2 regions of the Stappia sp. genome follow, and region 1 is predicted to be linked to the other one. Evidence: predicted binding sites of a transcription regulator. Region 1 holds the regulator's gene; the other holds the start of a gene.

Region 1 (3,410 bases):
AATGCCGAAACCGCCGTCCGCCTGCGTGGTCATGCGCGCTCCAGACAGGCCGCCGAAAAGGCCTGGAAGGCGCGCGCGCGATGCGACAGGGCCGGGCCGGTGCGCGACCAGCCGTGTTTTTCCTGCGAGGACATTTCCGCGAAGGTGCGCGTGTGCCCGTCGGGCCTGAACATCGGGTCGTAGCCGAAGCCGCCGTCGCCGCGCGGCGGCCAGGCGATCTCGCCCTCCACCTCGCCGCGGAAGAACTCCGCGTGCCCGTCCGGCCAGGCGAGACACAGCACGGCGACGAAGGAGGCGCGCGCGCCCTCGGCCTGCGCGACGCCGGCGGCCGAGAGCTTCTCCGCCACCGTGCGCATGGCCATGGCGAAGTCCTTGTCCGGCCCGGCCCAGCGCGCGGAATAGATGCCCGGCGCGCCGTCGAGCGCGGCCACACAGAAGCCGCTGTCGTCGGCGAGCGCCGGCAGACCGGCGGCCTCAGCCGCCGCGCGGGCCTTCAACTCGGCATTGGCCTCGAAGGTCGTGCCGGTTTCCTCCGGTTCAGGCAGGTCGAGCGCACCGGCCGAGACGACGTCGAAGCCGAAGGGGGCCATCAACTCGTCGAACTCGCGCAGCTTGCCCGCATTGTGGCTGGCCAGAACGATGCGCCCGGGGGCGAGACGGCGGGATGCGGTGGTCATGCGTGCCTCGGGAAAGGGGGTTTTCAGGAAATGGCCATCTTCTGGAAGTCGACGAGGCGCGAGATGCCGGTCTTGGCGAGGGCGAGCAGCGCGGCGAATTCCTCCTCGGTGAAGGGCGTTCCTTCCGCCGTGCCCTGGATCTCGACGATGCCGCCCGTGCCCGTCATCACGAAATTCGCGTCCGTGTCGGCGTCGGAATCCTCGACATAGTCGAGATCGAGCACCGGCGTGCCGGCATAGATGCCGCAGGAAATCGCGGCCACGTGATCCTTCAGCACGTTGGCGCCGACCATGTCGCGCGCGCGCATCCACTCCAGGCAATCCTTGAGCGCCACCCAGGCGCCGGTGATCGCCGCCGTGCGCGTGCCGCCGTCGGCCTGGATCACGTCGCAGTCGACCGAGATCTGCCGCTCGCCGAGTGCGGGCAGATCGACCACGGCGCGCAGCGAGCGCCCGATGAGGCGCTGGATCTCCAGCGTGCGGCCCGACTGCTTGCCGGCCGAGGCCTCGCGGCGCATGCGCTCGCCGGTGGCGCGCGGCAGCATGCCGTATTCCGCCGTCACCCAGCCGCGGTTCTGGCCGCGCAGCCAGGGCGGCACCCGGTCCTCGAGGCTCGCGGTGCACAGCACATGCGTGTCTCCGAACTTCACGAGGCAGGAGCCTTCCGCGTGTTTGGAGACGCCGCGTTCCAGCGTGACGGCGCGCAGCTCGTCGGCCGCACGTTTGGATGGCCGCATGTCGATCCCTTTCCAGACTGCGTTTCTGCCGTTCTTCTAATGCAAAGTCCCGCGCGTTGAAATGGGGGTTCGCGGGCGCGCAACGGGGGACTACGGTCTTGGCGCGATATGTCCTATATCTAGGACACGGCGGAGCGCACGCGCGCCGCCCGACCGCGGTCCCGGCACCGGGACCGGCGAAACGAGACGGAGCTGATGGGGATCGACGAGACGTGACTTTGGGTGTGCCTCCGGTCAGCCTGCACGAGCTGGACCAGCGCTCGCGGGAGATCTTCCGGGCGATCGTGGAAAGCTACCTCGACACCGGCGAGCCGGTCGGGTCGCGCAATCTGTCGCGCCATCCCGGCATCCAGCTGTCCCCGGCCTCGATCCGCAACGTGATGGCGGATCTGGAACATTCCGGCCTGCTCTATGCGCCCCATACCTCCGCCGGCCGGCTGCCGACGGAGGGCGGCCTGCGCTTCTTCGTCGACGCGCTGCTCGAGGTCGGCGACCTGACGCAGGACGAGCGCGCCCAGATCGAGGTGCAGGTCAAGGCGGCGCAGAGCGAGCGCACCAGCGAACAGCTGCTGACCGAGGCGAGCCAGATGCTGTCGGGTCTGTCGCGCGGCGCCGGGGTGGTCTTCACCCACAAGGCCGACGCGCGGCTGCGCCACGTGGAATTCGTCCGTCTGGAGCCGCTCAAGGCGCTGGTCGTGCTGGTCGCCGACGACGGGTCGGTGGAGAACCGGGTCGTCGATCTGCCGCCCGGCCTGCCGCAGTCGGCGCTGGTGGAGGCGTCGAACTATCTCACCAACCTGATTCGAGGCCGCACGCTGGCCGAGGCGCGCCGGGAACTGGAGACCCAGCGCGACCGGCACCAGCAGGAGCTCGACGCGCTGACCGCCAAGCTCGTGGAGGCGGGCATCGCGACCAAGAGCGGGGCGAGCACGGATGTCGGCTCGCTGATCGTGCGTGGCCGTTCCAACCTCCTGTCCGATCTGGAAGCGGAAGAGGATCTGGAGCGCATCCGCCTGCTGTTCGACGATCTGGAAAAGAAGCGCGACCTCATTCAGCTTCTGGCCGCGGCCGAAGGCGGGGAGGGGGTGCGCATCTTCATCGGTTCGGAGAACAAGCTGTTCTCCCTGTCGGGATCCTCCATCGTCGTCTCGCCCTTCCGCGATCAGGACGAGCGCATCATCGGCGTGCTCGGCGTCATCGGCCCGACGCGCCTCAATTACGCGCGCATCATCCCGATGGTGGATTACACCGCCCGCCTCGTCGGTCGCTTGCTGCGCTGACCCTGCGCCGCCCGGTTGCCACCACACGCGCAGGGATGCGACGCTCACGCCCAACACCGCGAAAAGATCCATGACGACCCTCTCCCCCGCCGAACTCGAACGCTACGCCCGCCACATCGTCCTGCAGGACGTGGGCGGTCCCGGGCAGCAGAAACTCAAGGCCGCCCGCGTGCTGGTGATCGGCGCCGGCGGGCTCGGCGCGCCGGTGCTGCAATATCTCGCCGCCGCCGGCGTCGGCACGCTCGGCGTGGTCGACGACGACACCGTGTCCCTGTCGAACCTGCAGCGCCAGGTCATCCACGACACCGACCAGCTCGGTGAACCCAAGGTGGCCAGCGCGGCCGAGGCCATCGCCCGGCTCAATCCGCATGTGAAGGTCGAGCCCTGGGCGGAGCGGCTTTGTCCCGCCAACGCGCTCGCGCTTATCGGCCGCTACGATCTGGTGATCGACGGCTCGGACAATTTCGCGACGCGCTATCTGGTGTCCGATGCCTGTTTCTTCGCCGGCAAACCGCTGGTGACGGGGGCCGTCGGCCGGCTCGACGGATCGCTGACGCTGCTGAAGCCGCATGAGCGCGATTCTGAAGGTACGCCCAACCCGACCTACCGCTGCCTCTTTCCCGAGCGTCCCGCCGACGGGCTGCTGCCGACCTGCGCCGAGGCCGGCGTGCTCGGCGCGCTGACCGGCATGATCGGCACCATGCAGGCGATGGAGG
Region 2 (3,410 bases), 890 kb from region 1:
GGACCCGGCTCCGGCCGAGTGAGGCCGCGCGGCGAGACGTCGCCGGATGAGAGCCGCCATTCAGGCCCACCATTCAGGGCCGGCGTTGCCGGGACCGCGCGTGGCGATCACTTCGACAGCCGCAGCTTGCTGATTTCCTCGGCGAAGCGCTCGAAGGCATCGACCAGATCGGAGTTCGAGCGCGCGTCGATGGCCATGTTCGGGCTGCTGGCGCAGCGGCGCATCATCTCCCGCGTGTCCGGATCGTTGATCTGGAAGGCCACCGTATAAACCGAAATGCCGTCCTTCTTGGCGTTTTCGCAGGCGAGCGCGGTGCGCTGGTCCATCGCGTTCTCGATCTCCCAGGTGTCGTCGACGCCGTTGCCCATGCGCTCCTCGGTGCCATACCCATAGGCCCCGATGCTGGTGCGGTTGAACGAGTTCTGCCCCTGGTAGAAATTCTCACCGTCGGAGAGAACGATCATGATGCGGACGTGTTCGTCGTCGGAATTCGGCCGCACGACGCGCCCGCTCGTGAAAGGCGGGGTCGGCGACAGCATCCGCCAGCCCCACATCACGCCCTGGTGGATGTTGGTGCTGCCGTTCGCCTGCATCCGCTTCAGGTCGTTGAGGATCGCGTTCTTGTTGATCGTGAGGTCGGTCACCGGGCGGGTGCGGCAGTTGTAGTTCGGTCCCTTCGTGTAGCTGTTGCCGAAGGACCTGTTCTGATTGCGGTACTTGCACATGCGCTCCTGCGCATATTCCCAGAGCGGCAGGCCGAGCTTGCGGGCCTCCTGCCAGATGTTCTTGTCGCAGCCGCCGGAATAGTCGCGGATGTAATCGTTCTGGTGGCGATCCCAGCCGCGGGTGAACTGGCCGTCCGGCTCGTCGGGCGCAAACATCGGCACGAAGAGGGTGGCCGGCTTGCGCCGGTCGGGCACCTCGTCGGTCACGTCATAGGGAACGGGGCGGGATTCCACGCAGCCGAGCCACGGCGTGCGGTTGAGCTGCTTGAACAGGGTGAAGCGGCTCGGCCTGCCGTTGTAGAAGTACTGGCTCTCGAATTCGTCCGGGTCCGGCGTGCCGTCGGCCCGGGTCTCGAAATTGATCCAGTGGATGGGCGACAGTCCCTCGCGATCCATCCAGGGTTCGTTCTCCTTGTCACCGCCGATGTTGACGAAGGAGGTGAAGGGCACCAGGCCGATCTTGACCCGGTCCTTCTTGTCGCCGTTGTCGTTGAGCGCGAACAGCGTCTCGGCGAAGTCCTCGGAGGCGGTCTTGAGCGTCCTGAGCTTGCTGCCGCCCATCGAGCCGGAATTGTCGAGCACCATCACGACATCGAAGGTGCTCTTGCCGATCACCGTCTGGGACTGCACGCCGACGTCGAGCGTTTCCTTGCCCAGCACCCCGCCGAACATGGTGCCGACGCCCTGCGTCGCCTTGACCGTCACCGTGCCCTTTGACACCGAGACGTCGAGATCGACGTCGCCGCCCTTGTAGATCGCCCCGAAATAGGCTTCCGCATTGGCCTTGACCTTGGCCTCCGACAGTCCGTCGCTGTCGTAATTGGCGGCCAGCGCCGTCGCGTCCACCGCCGCCTGGAGGCTGGACTTGACGTTGTGCGCGCGCAGGAAATCGACGCCCGCGCCGATGATCAGCACCACCAGCCCCGCGACGATGGCAAAGATCACCACGATGCCGCCGCGCCGGTCGCGCCAGAACTGCCGAAAGGGATTGCGCACTTTTGTCATGCGCAAAGGATACGAGGGACCTCTTACGAAGAGGTTGACCGACGCATGCGCATTGCGAATGCGCGGCGCCCTTCGCGCCGCGGCAGGCGCAGTTTGCCGAGGTCGAAAAATCTCGCGCGAAGATCATTGACAGCGATTTGGGCGCATCCTACATCAGGCGCGCTGTTAGCACTCTCATTCAAGGAGTGCCAACGTGGTCTGCGTTCGCTCCCGCACGGCGCGTGTCCGGCGGGCAGGAGGAGTACCACGCTGGCCAGAAAAGGAAAGAGCACGACATGAAGTTCCGCCCTTTGCATGATCGCGTCGTGGTCCGCCGCGTCGAGTCCGAGGAAAAGACCGCCGGTGGCATCATCATCCCCGACACCGCCAAGGAAAAGCCGCAGGAAGGCGAAGTCGTCGCCGTCGGCCCCGGCGCGCGCAAGGACAACGGCGAGCTGATCACCCTCGACGTCAAGTCCGGCGACCGCGTGCTGTTTGGCAAGTGGTCCGGCACCGAGGTCAAGATCGACGGTGAAGACCTTCTGATCATGAAGGAAAGCGACATCATGGGCGTGGTGGGCTAAGCCGCACCCCGTCTTTCCCCCGCCCGGGCGCGACACCGCGCCGCCCGGCGCCCGCAGGGCGCCGCAGCACGCGGCAAGCGTCGTTTCGCGCCGGACGGATCCCAGACTTATCAGGAGAGTAACGAAAATGGCTGCCAAGGAAGTCAAGTTTTCCGCCGATGCCCGCGAGCGCATGCTCAAGGGCGTCGACACGCTCGCCAACGCGGTGAAGGTCACGCTCGGCCCGAAGGGTCGCAACGTCGTGCTCGACAAGGCCTTCGGTGCCCCGCGCATCACCAAGGACGGCGTGTCGGTCGCCAAGGAAATCGAGCTTGAGGACAAGTTCGAGAACATGGGCGCGCAGATGGTGCGCGAAGTCGCCTCCAAGACGAACGACGTCGCGGGCGACGGCACCACCACCGCGACCGTGCTGGCCCAGGCGATCGTCAAGGAAGGCGCCAAGGCCGTGGCCGCCGGCATGAACCCGATGGACCTGAAGCGCGGCGTCGATCTCGCCGCCCAGGCCGCGGTGAAGGATCTGGAGGCCCGCTCCAAGACCATCACCACCTCCGACGAGGTTGCCCAGGTCGGCACCATCTCGGCCAACGGCGACAAGCAGGTCGGCGACGACATCGCCAAGGCGATGCAGAAGGTCGGCAACGAGGGTGTGATCACCGTCGAGGAAGCCAAGTCGCTCGAGACCGAGCTCGAGGTCGTCGAGGGCATGCAGTTCGACCGCGGTTACCTGTCGCCGTACTTCGTGACCAACGCCGAGAAGATGATCGCGGATCTGGAGAAGCCCTACATTCTCCTGCACGAGAAGAAGCTCTCCAACCTGCAGGCCATGCTGCCGATCCTGGAGTCGGTCGTGCAGTCCAGCCGTCCGCTGCTCATCATCGCCGAGGACGTCGAGGGCGAGGCGCTCGCCACCCTCGTGGTCAACAAGCTGCGTGGCGGCCTGAAGATCGCCGCCGTCAAGGCTCCGGGCTTCGGTGACCGCCGCAAGGCCATGCTCGAGGACATCGCCGTCCTGACCGGCGGCACGGTGATTTCCGAGGATCTCGGCATCAAGCTCGAGAACGTGACGCTCGACATGCTCGGCACCGCCGAGAAGGTCGAGATCACCAAGGAGACCACG

What was found. The regulator HrcA, encoded in region 1, represses chaperone genes, less so after heat shock. The targets are predictions, from matches to a motif close to GTTAGCACTCNCNNNNNGNGAGTGCTAAC.
Region 2: groES (co-chaperone GroES) is a predicted target of HrcA. The motif match lies at 1,895-1,923, and genes of this name have one in related genera.

The regions. Positions count from the first base shown of each region.
Region 1 is NZ_CP157793.1:4,103,507-4,106,916, forward strand. It holds gene hemW (radical SAM family heme chaperone HemW) at 1-33, opposite strand, end outside; gene rdgB (RdgB/HAM1 family non-canonical purine NTP pyrophosphatase) at 30-677, opposite strand; gene rph (ribonuclease PH) at 701-1,414, opposite strand; gene hrcA (heat-inducible transcriptional repressor HrcA) at 1,627-2,694, shown strand; gene ABL312_RS18390 (molybdopterin-synthase adenylyltransferase MoeB) at 2,765-3,410, shown strand, end outside.
Region 2 is NZ_CP157793.1:320,411-323,820, reverse strand. It holds gene ABL312_RS01455 (hypothetical protein) at 1-22, shown strand, start outside; gene ABL312_RS01450 (TadE/TadG family type IV pilus assembly protein) at 108-1,730, opposite strand; gene groES (co-chaperone GroES) at 2,006-2,293, shown strand; gene groL (chaperonin GroEL) at 2,421-3,410, shown strand, end outside.